One region of the Streptomyces sp. NPDC058335 genome, then DNA from elsewhere that is predicted to be linked to it. Evidence: riboswitches for the same ligand, from Rfam matches in the RefSeq annotation. Region 1 holds a riboswitch; the other holds the start of a gene.
The links. A riboswitch is a leader RNA that binds a small molecule or an ion and turns the genes downstream of it on or off. The one in region 1 is predicted to bind cyclic di-AMP.
Positions count from the first base shown of each region.

Region 2: another riboswitch for cyclic di-AMP. It lies ahead of ACFWJX_RS25380 (M23 family metallopeptidase); the one in region 1 lies ahead of ACFWJX_RS14205 (transglycosylase SLT domain-containing protein).

Region 1 is NZ_JBHXHX010000006.1:348,370-355,677, reverse strand. Features, by position in the region: gene ACFWJX_RS14215 (GNAT family N-acetyltransferase) at 1-504, opposite strand, end outside; gene ACFWJX_RS14210 (HAD family hydrolase) at 750-1,574, shown strand; gene ACFWJX_RS14205 (transglycosylase SLT domain-containing protein) at 1,623-2,105, opposite strand; cyclic di-AMP (ydaO/yuaA leader) riboswitch at 2,110-2,290, opposite strand; gene ACFWJX_RS14200 (CocE/NonD family hydrolase) at 2,569-4,626, opposite strand; gene ACFWJX_RS14195 (polyprenyl synthetase family protein) at 4,960-5,970, shown strand; gene ACFWJX_RS14190 (outer membrane lipoprotein carrier protein LolA) at 6,622-7,308, shown strand, end outside.
Region 2 is NZ_JBHXHX010000013.1:121,156-128,463, forward strand. Features, by position in the region: gene ACFWJX_RS25370 (M16 family metallopeptidase) at 169-1,521, shown strand; gene ACFWJX_RS25375 (M16 family metallopeptidase) at 1,518-2,906, shown strand; cyclic di-AMP (ydaO/yuaA leader) riboswitch at 3,168-3,335, shown strand; gene ACFWJX_RS25380 (M23 family metallopeptidase) at 3,349-4,104, shown strand; gene ACFWJX_RS25385 (GntR family transcriptional regulator) at 4,293-4,985, shown strand; gene ACFWJX_RS25390 (HPr family phosphocarrier protein) at 5,200-5,481, opposite strand; gene ACFWJX_RS25395 (GNAT family N-acetyltransferase) at 5,660-7,308, shown strand, end outside.

The sequences.
Region 1 (7,308 bases):
ACCGACCTGACGGCCGAGCCGGCGCTCCTTGGCGAGTGTCGTCTTCAGGAACTTCGGCGACTGCGCGCGCAGGACGGACTCGTACGTTTCGTAACCCTTTTCCACGTCGATGACGTAGGAGGTGTACTCGGCCGCCGCGTGCCGGACGAGCAGTTCCTGCTCCGCCTCCAGATTGTCGAAGGCGAAGCTCGACAGCGAGCAGGCCCGCAGGAGTTCGTCCGCGTTCAGGCCGAGACCCGGGCCGAGGACGGCTCCCTGGGCGTCCGAGACGCCGTACGCGAGGGCGTGGCCCTGGCCGAGCCTGCCCCGCTCATGGGGCAGGAAGCCGACCGGCTCGCGCCCCTCGTACACCACCGCGACGCGCGTGCGAGGCCGCACGTGGCCCACGGCGTCGGTGAACTCCGGTTCCATGAACGGGTTGCGCGCAGCCGTCGACGCGGCGCGCAGCGCGCGCCACCGCTCCCGTTCCCCCTCGCCGAGATCCTCCGGCTTCAGCACACGAATACGTCCGCTGCTCAACCTGACCCCCCGATCAAGTCCCCCCTGGACTGTCTGGACGGTACCGCTCCAGGTACTGCGGGCGGTAGGTAGCGGACCATGTTGTTGCCAACCGGTGCATAGGCCTTTAACTTCGCCGTACCCGGCGTTGCGGCAGAAAGCCGTTTCTCGCGCGAATGACGTCGTTTCCCGCGCGAACGGCGCCGAACTGGAAGTGAGTCGGAGCCCGTTGGGGTCCGTATTCTCTGATCATGGCCGCACCCACCGCATATGCCGCGCGCTGCGCGTACTCCCTCGTCGCCACAGACCTGGACGGAACGCTCCTGCGCGGCGACGACACCTTCTCCGACCGGTCGCTCGACGCGCTCGCGAGGGTCGCCGCCGCCGGCGCCCGCCACCTCGTGGTGACCGGCCGGCCGGCCCCCCGCGTACGGCCGCTGCTGGACATCCTGCGCGGCGGAGGGCTCGCGGTGTGCGGACAGGGCGCGCAGCTCTACGACGTCGGAGCCGACCGCCTGCTGTGGTCGGTCACCCTGGACCGGGAGCTGGCCGAGACCGCGATCGGCAAGATCGAGGCCGAGGTGGGCGAGGTGTACGCGGCCGTCGACCAGGACGGCGTCGACGGGCTCACGCTCATCGAGCCTGGCTACCTGATGCCGCACCCGACCCTGCCGGCCCTGCGGGTCGGAGCACGCGACGACCTGTGGTGCGAGCCGATCAGCAAGGTGCTGCTGCGCCATCCCACCCTGTCCGACGACGAGTTGGCGGCGACGGCCCGTTCGGTGGTCGGCTCGCTCGCCACCGTCACGATGTCCGGGCCGGGCACGGTGGAGCTCCAGCCGTGCGGCGTCACCAAGGCGACCGGACTGGCCCTGGCGGCCGAGCACCTCGGGCTGAGGCCGCAGGACACGATCGCCTTCGGCGACATGCCCAACGACATCCCGATGTTCGACTGGGCGGGGCGCGGTGTGGCGATGGCCAACGCCCATCCGGAACTCAAGGCGGTGGCCGACGAGGTGACGACGTCGAACGAGGACGACGGCGTGGCCGTCGTCCTCGAAAGACTCTTCCCCTAGTCCCCCGGTCCCTGGGGCCTACCGGTCCCTAGTCCCTGGGGGCGACGGTCAGTACGCGCCGAAGACGTTGTCGATCGAGCCGTACCGGTGGGCCGCGTAGTTGCAGGCGGCGGTGATGTTGGCGACCGGGTCGTACGGGTCGTAGGCGGTGCCGGCCACGTGGTACGCGGCGAAGGTGGGGTCGATCACCTGGAGAAGGCCCTTGGACGGGATGCCCGCGGCCGCGTTGGAGTCCCACAGGTTGATGGCGTTCGGGTTGCCCGAGGACTCGCGCATGATGTTGCGGTAGATGCCGTTGTAGGTGCCCGGAATGCCCTTTTCAGCCATGATCGCGAGCGACTCGCGGATCCAGCCGTCGAGGTTGTTGGTGTACCCGGCCGTGGTCGTGGCGGCGGTCGTGGCCGACGCCGTGGTGGCCGCGGAGGCGCTGGTCGAGCCGATGAGCGGGAGTGCCAGCACGGCGGCGCCGGTGGCGGCGACGACGAGGGTGCGGGCGAGACGGGTACGGCGGTGCTGAGCGGCAGCGGGCATGACGAAGGTTCCTCTCCGGCGCCTACGAGGTGAGCTGTCGGGTTCGGGCTGGAAAGTGCCCGGCCGGCCGCCGTACGGGTACGGCGACGCGACTTCACCCCAAGCCGGTCCGGTACGTGCGTGACGTACGGCTCGGCGACTTACCTGGGTCCCCCGCTCCTGCCGTGCGTGAGTGTCGGTCGATGGGTTGCCGGGCGGCGGCAGGATTAGGCGTCTGCCCGACAGGCCGGGAACGTATGCGAGAGCACATGTCCGGAACAAGTGCCGGATTCACAGATCGCCCCTATTGACCATGATCAGATGCGTATGCCTGCTTGATCCTTTGCGTTCGCCAAGCCTCAACTCGCCGACGGGCAAAGCGGAATCACAACTTCCGGTGCAGGTTGCCCGCATGGCCGTGAAGTGAGCCAACTCACCGACGTCCACAACAGGGGTAAAACGGTCATTGAGCCCCAAGTGCCTTTTAAAGGGGCGGGTGTGGGAGCGGCGTCCGGGGAATGCGCTTCCGCCAGGTCCGGTGGAACACCACCTCGCCGCCCTCCGTGCACACGACCTCGTCGGTGGCGACGAAGTCCGTCTCGTCGCCGGTGACCTCCGAACGGGTCCGCACGCTCGTGTCCCAGCCCCGCTCGGGGCGGTGCAGCCGGACCGTCCGGTCGCAGCGGACCCGGGCCGACAAGGGATCGCGCTCGGTGATCGTGTACGTCGTCAGCGCGTCCTCGGTGTACTCCAGGCCGTCGGGGTACGCGCGCGTGCCGGCGTCCGGCGGGACGACCTCCAGCCGCCACTCGCCCCCGGCCTCGTCCCGCACCAGAAGCCGCTCGGGGCGCGGCCCGTCGAGAGTGGCGAGGACGCTCACCCCGAGGGGCGGTGCCTGTTCGGGCTCCTCGAAGGCGACGCCGGCGTCCGCCTCCCGGACCCGCGCCGGCAGTTCCAGCGCGCTGCCCGCCGGGTCCACGGTGAACCCCGCCGCCGACTCGGGCTCGGGCCAGACCCACGGCCAGTAGGCGGAGGAGACGGCGAGACGGATGCGATGGCCGGGCGGGAAGGCGTGGCCGACGGGGGCCAGGTCGAGGACGACGTCCCCGGCAGCGCTTCCTTGCCCCGCGCTTCCGTGCCCCGCGCCTCCAGGCTGCTTGCCTCCAGGCTCCGAGCTTCCGCATTCCGTGCGCCGAAGCTGTCGTACTCCGCGGGTCACGAGGGTCGAGGAGCCGTCCGGGGCCACATCGCAGACCCGGGCGACCACCTGGGCGTGCGGCGCCTCGCACGTCAGCCGCAGCCGTACCCGGGGCCCGCCCAGCACCCAGGTCTCCTCGCTCACCGGGAAGTCGAAACAGACCGAGCGCGCGTCCTCCTCGCGCTGGTCCGGCGGGAGACCGGCGTCGTCGCCGCGGGGGAGCAGACGGCCGGCGTCCACACCCGTGTGCAAGGGGGAGCGCACCAGGACCGGGGCACCCTGGAGGGCGTACGTCACGACGCGCACCCGGGGTGAGGGCCAGGCGGGCTCGCCGACCCAACGGCCGGGCAGGACGCCGTACGTCGTGGCCCGGAGGTGGGAGCCGCGGACGTACGCGCGCAGGAGCGGGTCGGAGAGGACGCCCGTGTCCTTGCCCTTCAGCCAGTGGTCCCACCAGCGCAGGGTCTCCTGGAGGAAGCCGATCGCGGGGCCGGGGTGCGGGGCGTGGTCGGGGTACGCGTGCGGCCAGGGGCCGATCACGCCGCGCACCCGGTCCTGCGGGAGGCGATCGACCAGCCCGAGAACCGTGTCGGGGTACGGGTCGTGCCAGCCGCCCACCGCCAGGACGGGCACGCCGGTCGTGAGGTCCTCGCGGACATCGGTGGGGGTGAACGGGTCGACGGACTCCAGGCGCCGGAGCCACATGTCCCGCCAGGCGTCACCGACGTGCTCGGGGTCGGGCGGCAGGCAGGCGGAGGTGAGCCGGGCCTGCGCCGCCTCGGCGTGCGGAGGGTCGGCGGGGAGGGCGGAACCACTCGGGTGGCGCACACCGTTGTCGGGGTGGCCGTCCGGGCAGCAGACGGCGACGACCGCCTTCAGCGGCGTGGGCGCGGGGGGTGCGAGGGCTGTGCGGGCCGCGACCCGGAGGGCGAAGGCGCCGCCGCGGCCGATGCCGAACATGCCCACCGTGCCGTCGCACCACGGCTGGGCCGCCAGCCACGCGACCACGGCGGCCCCGTCGGCCGCCACGCCATCGGTTGCCGTTCGGCCGGTCGGTTCCGTCGGCGGGCGGGCGGCGTCGTCCGGCAGGCCCTCGCTGTTGCCGTGCCCGCGCGCGTCCACGCGGACGGAGGCGTAGCCGTGGCCCGCGTACCAGGGGTGGCGCTGCCGGTCGCGTGCCGCCGTGCGGTCGGAGAGCCGGTCCGGGGTGTACTCCAGCAGCGCCGGCACGGGCTCGTCCGTCAACGGTCGCCACACGCGGGCGTACAGGAGGGTTCCGTCGGGCAGACGGATGCGGAGGTCCTCGTGGGCTGTCTCGTAGGGGAAGGACGAACGGATGCGCATGTGCGTGGCCCCCGTGAGGTCAGCGGGGAGGGTGTGTCGGACGGCTACGGCCGGGCGGGTGACGGGGGTGACGAGGGTGACCGGACGGCGTCACCGGTCCGCTTTCTCGCCGGTACGGAACGCTTGTACCGGATGATCAGCAACATACCGGGCAGGATCCGATGCCGCCCGGCCGCTCGGGTAGCGACTCCCTGGCGAGCGAAGTTCGAGACGGGGGGACGTGGGGGCTGTCGGTGATCGAAACGTGACCGGATACGCTGACTTGAGTGAGGGCAGCGACCTATCGACAAACCGCGTGATCGCCAGAAGACACCAGCAGACAGGAGACCCCTCGTGACCGTCGTCGGGCCGTTCGGGCTGAGCGTGCGGGACCAGGCTCTGGAAGCCGATGTCCAGGCCGGATTGACGGCTGTCGAGGAAGGCTTGCTCGAGGCCACCAAGAGCGAGGTCCCGTTCATCACGGAAGCCGCGCAGCACCTCGTCCGGGCGGGCGGCAAGCGGTTCCGGCCGCTGCTCGTGATGCTCGCCGCGCAGTTCGGGGACCCGTACGCGCCCGGCATCGTGCCCTCCGCCGTGGTGGTGGAACTGACCCACCTGGCCACGCTGTACCACGACGACGTGATGGACGAGGCCGAGGTACGGCGAGGGGTGCCCAGCGCGAACACCCGCTGGGGGAACTCCGTCGCCGTCCTCACCGGCGACTTCCTGTTCGCCCGCGCCTCGCACATCCTCGCCGACCTCGGGCCCGAGGCCGTGCGGGTGCAGGCTGAGGCGTTCGAACGGCTCGTCACCGGACAGATCCTGGAGACGGCCGGGCCCACCGACGGCCGGGACCCCGTCGACCACTACCTCGACGTGCTCGGCGGCAAGACCGGATCGCTGGTCGCGGTGTCGTGCCGGTTCGGCGCGATGATGTCCGGCGCCGACGAGACGGTCGTGGACGTGCTCACCCAGTACGGCGAGAGGCTGGGCGTCGCCTTCCAGCTCGCGGACGACGTGCTCGACATCGCGTCGGACTCGCACGAGTCGGGGAAGACGCCCGGGACCGATCTGCGCGAGGGCATCCCCACGCTGCCGGTGCTGCGGCTGCGCGAGCGGGCGGCGCGGCTGGCGCTGCCCGAGGACATCGCGCTGTGCGAGCTGCTCGACTCCGACCTCAGCGACGACGCCCGGCTCGCCGAGGCGCTGGGCGCGCTGCGGGCGCACCCGGCGCTGGAGCAGGCCCGGCGGGACACCGTGCGGTATGCCAAGGAGGCTCGGGCGGCGTTGGCGCCGTTGCGGGAGTGTGAGGCTAAGCGGGCTCTTCTGGAGCTGTGCGATGCGGTGGTCCACCGGGCGGGATGAGGCCGGGGATGCCTACGGGGGCCCCGCCCCGCCCCGCCTCGCTGTGCCTCGCCTCGCCTCGCCTTGCCCACCCACCCGCCCGACTCGGTCTGTCGAGAGGTGACCCTCGAACCGCCTCGGGGCTCCGCCCCGCACCCCGGGCGGGGACTGCGTCCCCTGCACGCCTGCGGTGTTCTCCCACCTACCCGCCGGACTCGGTCGGTCGAGACGTACAGGTCGAACCGCTTCGGGGCTCCGCCCCGCACCCCGGGCGGGGACTGCGGGCTTCGGGGCTCCGCCCCGCACCCCGGGCGGGGACTGCGTCCCCTGCACCCCTGCCGGCACACCGCCCCGCGCCCCCGCCGGGACACCTCCGCGCCCCCGCCGAGACACCGCCCGCGCCTCCCGCCCCGGTCTCCCGCCCCGGTCTCCGTCCCCGCGCCCCCCGGACTCCCTCCCCTCACCCCACCCTTACGCCGCCCACCCCCACGTCATACCCCAGGCGTACGTCGGGTTGGGTCCTCGGGTTGACGTAAACGGGTGGCTGATTTGGTCAGATAGGGACTACGGAAATCACCACTCCTCACCGATTCGGGTGAGAATGGCGGCTTGAGTGGGGGACGTTGACCCGCGCGACGACCGGCCGCCGCCGACGACGGAGGTAAGGCACACATGGCACCGTACGCATCCGACGACAGCACGCCCGCCGGGGAGGCCGACGATCTGCGTGTCGGACGGCGCAAGGCCGTGCGGTACATCGTTCCGGTCACCGTGATCGGTGTCGCGGCGGCGACGATCGGGCTGGTCCCGGCGCTCGCCGACTCGGGCGACCCCGACCTGCCGAAGATCACCGCACAGCAGCTCATCGAGAAGATCGCCGCGTCGGACGTTCAGCAGCTGTCCGGCACCGTGAAGATCACCACCGACCTCGGCCTGCCCGATCTGGGCGGGCTGGAGAGCGGGCTCCTCTCCGGGGCCACCGGGGCGGCCGGAGGCGGCGACGGCGGGTCCTCCGCCGACCCCTCCGCCAAGCTCACCGAACTCGCCTCCGGCACGCACACCCTGCGCGTCGCCGCCGACGGCCCGGACAAGCAGAAGCTGTCGCTCCTGGAGAACGCCGCGGAGTACAGCCTCATCCACAACGGCAAGGACGTGTGGGGGTACGACAGCGCCTCCAACGAGGTCTATCACTCCACCTCGCCGAAGGGGAAGGAGGCGGCCGAGCCCGTCCCGACCACGCCCAAGGACCTCACCGACGAAGCCCTGAAGGCCGTCGACGACACCACGTCCGTGACGGTGGACGGCACCGTCCAGGTGGCCGGCCGCGACGCCTACAAGCTGCTGGTCAATCCGAAGCAG
Region 2 (7,308 bases), on a different contig from region 1:
ACCGGCCGGAGAGGCACCTCGTCCACGGCTGCCCGCAGGCTACGCGATCTCGCTCTCGGCGTACGCCGCCCGGGAACTTCGCCGCCGCTCCGCACGCTTGCATACAGTGGCAGGACCGGCAGGAAAACCGCGGTTTCGACGACCGCGTCCGCGATCGGAAGGACGTACATGCCCATGGGTCACACGGCCACAGCCCAGGCAGGCTCCGGGGGCCTGACAGCGAGCGAGCACCGCCTGGCCAACGGCCTGCGCGTGGTGCTCTCCGAGGACCACCTGACCCCCGTCGCGGCGGTGTGTCTCTGGTACGACGTCGGCTCGCGCCATGAAGTCAAGGGCCGTACCGGCCTTGCTCACCTTTTCGAGCACCTGATGTTCCAGGGCTCCGCCCAGGTCAAGGGCAACGGTCACTTCGAGCTGGTCCAGGGCGCGGGAGGCTCGCTCAACGGCACGACGAGCTTCGAGCGCACCAACTACTTCGAGACCATGCCCACCCACCAGCTGGAGCTCGCCCTCTGGCTGGAGGCCGACCGCATGGGCTCCCTGCTCGCCGCGCTGGACGACGAATCGATGGAGAACCAGCGCGACGTCGTCAAGAACGAACGCCGCCAGCGCTACGACAACGTCCCCTACGGCACGGCGTTCGAGAAGCTGACCGCCCTCGCCTACCCGGAGGGCCACCCGTACCACCACACGCCGATCGGTTCGATGGCCGACCTGGACGCGGCGACGCTGGAGGACGCCCGCGCGTTCTTCCGCACGTACTACGCGCCCAACAACGCCGTCCTGTCGGTCGTCGGCGACATCGACCCGGAGCAGACGCTCGCCTGGATCGAGAAGTACTTCGGCTCCATCCCCGCCCACGACGGCAAGCCCCAGCCCCGTGACGGCTCGCTGCCCGACATCATCGGCGAACAGCTGCGCGAGGTCGTCGAGGAGGAGGTCCCGGCCCGCGCGCTGATGGCCGCCTACCGGCTGCCGCAGGACGGCACGCGTGCGTGCGACGCGGCCGACCTGGCGCTCACCGTGCTCGGCGGCGGCGAGTCCTCCCGCCTGTACAACCGCCTGGTCCGCCGCGACCGTACGGCCGTGGCGGCCGGCTTCGGCCTGCTGCGCCTGGCCGGCGCGCCCTCCCTGGGCTGGCTCGACGTCAAGACGTCCGGCGACGTCGAGGTGCCCGTCATCGAGACGGCCATCGACGAGGAGCTGGCCCGGTTCGCCGAGGAAGGCCCCACGGACGAGGAGATGGAGCGCGCCCAGGCCCAGTTGGAGCGCGAGTGGCTGGACCGCCTGGGCACGGTCGCCGGCCGCGCCGACGAACTGTGCCGGTACGCGGTGCTGTTCGGTGACCCGCAGCTCGCCCTGACCGCCGTCCAGCGAGTGCTGGAGATCACCGCGGAAGAGGTCCGGGAGGCGGCCAGGGCCCGCCTGCGCCCCGACAACCGCGCCGTACTGGTCTACGAGCCCACCGAGCCCGCCGAGAACACCGCCGACGAGGACGAGAACGAGGAGGCGGCCCAGTGACCGAGCTCGCCGCGATGGACTTCCACCCCCAGCCCCGGGCGGGCGAGGCCAGGCCCTGGGCGTTCCCGGCCCCCGCGCGCGGGACGCTCGACAACGGCCTGACCGTCCTGCACTGCCACCGCCCCGGCCAGCAGGTCGTCGCCGTCGAGGTCATCCTCGACGCGCCCCTGGACGCCGAGCCGGCCGGCCTCGACGGCATCGCCACGATCATGGCGCGGGCCTTCTCCGAGGGCACCGACAAGCACTCCGCCGAGGACTTCGCCGCCGAGCTGGAGCGCTGTGGCGGGACCCTCGACGCGCACGCGGACCACCCCGGCGTCCGCCTGAGCCTGGAGGTTCCGGTCTCCCGCCTGGCCAAGGGCCTCGGCCTCGTCGCCGATGCGCTGCGGGCGCCCGCGTTCGCCGACAGCGAGATCGAGCGACTCGTCCGCAACCGTCTGGACGAGATCCCGCACGAGCTGGCCAACCCGTCCCGGCGTGCCGCCAAGGAACTCTCCAGGGAGCTGTTCCCGGCGACCGCGCGCATGTCGCGCCCGCGCCAGGGCACCGCGGACACCGTGGAGAAGATCGACTCCGCCGCCGTACGCGCCTTCTACGAGAAGCACGTCCGCCCCGCCACGGCCACCGCCGTGGTCGTCGGCGACCTCACCGGTGTCGATCTCGACGCACTCCTCGGCGACACCCTGGGCGCCTGGACGGGCTCCGCGGGCCAGCCGCGTCCGGTGCCGCCGGTGACCGCCGACGACACCGGACGGGTCGTCATCGTGGACCGCCCCGGCGCCGTCCAGACGCAGCTGCTGATCGGCCGCATCGGCGCCGACCGGCACGCGCGCGTGTGGCCCGCGCAGGTGCTCGGCACGTACTGCCTCGGCGGCACCCTCACCTCCCGGCTGGACCGCGTCCTGCGCGAGGAGAAGGGCTACACCTACGGCGTGCGCGCCTTCGGGCAGGTCCTCAGGTCCGCGCCGGACGGCTCGGGCGCCGCGATGCTGGCCATCAGCGGCTCCATCGACACGCCGAACACCGGTCCCGCGCTGGAGGACCTGTGGAAGGTGCTGCGCACCCTCGCCGAGGGCGGCCTGACCGACGCCGAACGTGACGTCGCCGTGCAGAACCTCGTCGGGGTGGCGCCCCTGAAGTACGAGACGGCCGCCGCCGTGGCGGGCACGCTGGCCGACCAGGTCGAGCAGCACCTGCCCGACGACTACCAGGCGACGCTGTACCAGCAGCTCGCCGCGACCGGCACCGTGGAGGCCACCGCGGCGGTAGTGAGCGCCTTCCCGGTGGACCGCCTGGTGACGGTCCTCGTCGGCGACGCGGCCGCGATCAAGGCGCCGGTCGAGGCCCTCGGTATCGGTGAGGTGAAGGTCGTCTCCGCGGAGTAGAGCGCCGGAGGAGATCGCGGAACAGGAACGCTGAGCGGACCGCGGACCGCGGACCGCGGAGCAGGACGCGGCGCCGCGCGCGAAGGGGCCCTGGTGGACGGATGTGCCACCAGGGCCCCTTGATGTCCGAATTGGGAGAAAGGTTGCCTGTCTGCCCTGTGGCATGCGCTACAAAAGCCGTGTTCTGTTTGGGGATTGACGGCCGCCGCGTCTAGTTTCAACCGGGCTGTTCGTCAGGCAGTGCGCCGCAACCGCGGCACCGGACAGTCATCGCCGAGTCCCCGCATGGCGCGAGCCAGGGGAGCCGGGGACCCAACTAGGCAGTCCCTGGGGTGAATCGGACGCCCGCGCGTTTCGCGAGGGGGTCCGTAGGAGACCTTCCTGCTCCGAACCCGTCAGCTAACCCGGTAGGCGAGAGGGAAGGAAAGGACCGCTCAACTACATGGCGTCCACTTGCGCCACCGGGAAGCACCGTCGTCCCAGCCGGATGAAGCGCACCACCGCCCGTGCGGCGGGCATCGCGGCGCTCACCACCACCGGTGTCATCGGCGCCGTCGCCTCCAGCTCCGCCCTCGCCGCGGAGAACCCCGCCGAGCAGACCGGCCTCATCCCGGTCGTCAGCATCGGCGACACGGTCGCCGAGCAGATCGACGACCAGGCCGCCGCGCAGAAGCAGGCCGCCGCGCAGGAGGCCGAGCGCAAGGAGGCCGCCGCCCAGGCCGCGGCGAAGGCCAAGGCGGAGCGCGAGGCCAGGGTCCGTGCCGCCCGCGCGGCCGAGCGGGAGCGCCTGAACACCTTCGTGTCGCCGATCAGCGGCTCCTACGTCTCCACCGGCTACCGGTCCGGCGGCTCCCTGTGGTCCTCCGGCAGCCACACCGGCATCGACTTCCACGCCTCCAGCGGCACCCCCGTGCGCGCGGTGGGCCTCGGCACCGTCGTCGAGGCCGGCTGGGGCGGCGCCTACGGCAACCAGGTCGTGATCCGGATGAACGACGGCACGTACACCCAGTACGGCCATCTGTCGTCCATCGGCGTCTCGGTGGGCCAGAAGGTCGCTCCCGGCCAGCAGATCGCCCTGTCCGGCGCGACCGGCAACGTCACCGGCGCGCATCTGCACTTCGAGGCCCGCACCAGCGCGGAGTACGGCTCGGACATCGATCCGGCCGCCTACCTCCGCACGCACGGCGTGAACATCTGACGACGTACCGCGACAGATCGTATGGCCCTGGCCCTCGTGGCCGGGGCTTTCGTCGTTTCAGGGACCGTGCTGTCCAAAAAATATCCATGGATTCCGGCCCGCCATCGGAAATTCCCGCTGATTGCAATAGAGTCACGGAACACACGTCAATCGTCGACGTTTCACGGGGATTAAGGCGGAGGTCGGTCATGCGTATTCCGGCGCACTCGGTGTGCACGGCCATCCGGGACGACATCGTCGCGGGTGTCTACGAGCGTGGCAGCCGCCTCACCGAGGAACTCCTCGCGCGCCGCTACGGCGTTTCGCGTGTCCCCGTCCGGGAGGCCCTGCGCACACTCGAGGCGGAGGGCTTCGTCGTCACGCGGCGGCACGCGGGCGCGTGCGTCGCCGAACCGACCGAGCAAGAGGCCGCCGACCTGCTGGAGATGCGCATGCTGCTGGAGCCGCTCGGCGCAGCCCGGGCCGCCCAGCGGCGCACCGAGGCGCATCTCAAGGTGCTCCGCGGCCTCGTCCGGCTGGGCCAGGAGCGCGCCAGGCGGGGCAACAGCGAGGATCTGCGCTCCCTGGGGGGCTGGTTCCACGAGACCCTCGCACAGGCCTCCGGCAGCCACGCCCTGACCTCGACGCTCACCCAGCTGCGGCACAAGATCTCCTGGATGTACGCGGTGGAGGCGCCGGCCAGTCCGGTGGAGTCCTGGGCGGAGCACGGCGCGATCGTGGACGCGGTGGCGCGCGGTGACGCGGAGCGCGCGCGGGCGGTCACGGCGCTGCACACCGAGCGCGCGACCTCCGCGCACCGGCTGCGCTTTTCCGGCGGCGACCGCCAGGACCGTGTGAGGACTTCGCAACACGTCGTAAACATGTCCGGCCTCCGGCATTAACAGGAGGGCCGTATACAAAGAAGGGAATTCGGCGGAGAGATATTTCCGCTGCTCTTTTTCCGGCGCGCCCCGCATTTTGGTGGCGCGCCCTTCGCATGCCTGCGGACTATTTCAGGCATGCCTCCGGCAATTCCATCCGGGTCCGGAAAGCAGCGGAGCCGCGCCACCCGGATGGGGCGACGCGGCTCCGTGGTTGCCGTGAGCGGCAGCCGGCTCAGACAGTCTCGGGAAGCTCCTCGAGACCCTCGGCGACCAGCTTGGCCAGCCGGTCGAGGGCGATGTCCGCACCCTCGGCCTCGGAGGCGAGGACGATCTCCTCGCCGCCCTGGGCGCCCAGGCCGAGGACGGCCAGCATGGAGGCCGCGTTGACGGGGTTGCCGCCCGCCTTGGCGATCGTCACCGGGACGCCTGCGGCCGTGGCGGCTCGGACGAAGATGGAAGCGGGGCGGGCGTGGAGGCCCTCGGCCCAGCCGACGTTGACGCGGCGCTCAGCCATGTGATGCTGCCCTTCAGTGTCTCAGGTTGTCTAGACCAGTGTTCCACACGTGAAGCGTGTGAGGACGGTCCGTATGTCCCGTCCCGGTGCGGTCGTCGGATCGCGGCCTCGATCCGACCTCCGTCCCACCACAGACTGCCTCGCGCCGTTGTCGTACGCGAGCCGTACTCTGGGGCCCATGCAGAGCGCGTCGGACCGCCACGAGTATCCCGCCCACTGGGAAGCCGACGTGGTGCTGCGCGACGGCGGCACCGCGCGCATCCGCCCCATCACCGTCGATGACGCCGAGCGCCTGGTCAGCTTCTACGAGCAGGTGTCGGACGAGTCGAAGTACTACCGCTTCTTCGCGCCCTACCCGCGACTGTCCGCGAAGGACGTCCACCGCTTCACGCACCACGACTTTGTGGACCGGGTGGGACTCGCGGCCACGGTCGGCGGCGAGTTCATCGCCACCGTACGCTACGACCGCATCGGGGCCGACGGCATGGCCGCCACCGCCCCCGCCGACGAGGCCGAGGTCGCCTTCCTCGTGCAGGACGCCCACCAGGGAAGGGGCGTCGCCTCCGCCCTCCTCGAACACATCGCGGCTGTCGCGCGTGAGCGCGGCATCCGACGGTTCGCCGCCGAGGTGCTCCCCGCCAACAACAAGATGATCAAGGTGTTCACGGACGCCGGCTACACCCAGAAGCGCAGCTTCGAGGACGGCGTCGTCCGTCTGGAGTTCGACCTCGAACCCACCGAACGCTCCCTGGCCGTGCAGCGCGCGCGGGAACAGCGCGCCGAGGCCCACTCCGTACGGCGGTTGCTGGTGCCCGGCTCGGTCGCCGTCATCGGCACCGGCCGTACCCCGGGCGGCGTCGGCCGCAGCGTCCTCGGCAACCTGCGGGAGGCCGGCTTCACCGGAGCCCTGTACGCCGTGAACAAGGCGTTCCCGGAGGACCTCGAGGAACTCGACGGCGTGCCCGCCCACCGCTCGGTGCGGGACATCGACGGACACGTCGACCTCGCGGTCGTCGCCGTCCCGGCCGACCACGTGCCCGAAGTCGTCACCGAGTGCGGCGAGCACGGCGTGCAGGGACTCGTCGTCCTCGCCGCCGGGTACGCCGAGAGCGGCCCCGACGGACGAGAGCGTCAGCGCGAACTGGTGCGGCACGCGCGCGCGTACGGAATGCGGATCATCGGCCCCAACGCCTTCGGGGTCATCAACACCTCCCCGCGGGTTCGGCTGAACGCGTCGCTGGCCCCGCAGATGCCGCGGCCCGGCCGGATCGGCCTGTTCGCCCAGTCCGGCGCCATCGGCGTCGCCCTGCTGTCCCGGCTGCACCGGCGCGGCGGTGGCGTGACGGGCGTCACGGGCGTGTCGACGTTCGTCTCCTCCGGCAACCGCGCGGACGTGTCCGGCAACGACGTCCTCCAGTACTGGTACGACGACCCCGACACCGACGTCGCCCTGATGTACCTGGAGTCCATCGGCAACCCGCGCAAGTTCACCCGTCTCGCACGGCGTACGGCGGCGGCCAAGCCGCTGGTGGTGGTCCAGGGCGCCGGCTCCGCCCCCCAGGGCCACGCCGTACGGGCCACGCGGCTGCCGCACGCCACGGTGTCCGCCCTGCTGCGGCAGGCGGGCGTGATCCGCGTGGACACCATCACCGAACTGGTCGACGCGGGCCTGCTGCTGGCACGCCAGCCGCTGCCGCGAGGACCGCGCGTGGGCATCCTCGGCAACTCGGAGTCGCTGGGGCTGCTGACGTACGACGCGTGCCTCTCCGAAGGGCTGCGCCCGCAGCCGCCTCTGGACCTCACCACGGAGGCGTCGGCGGAGGACTT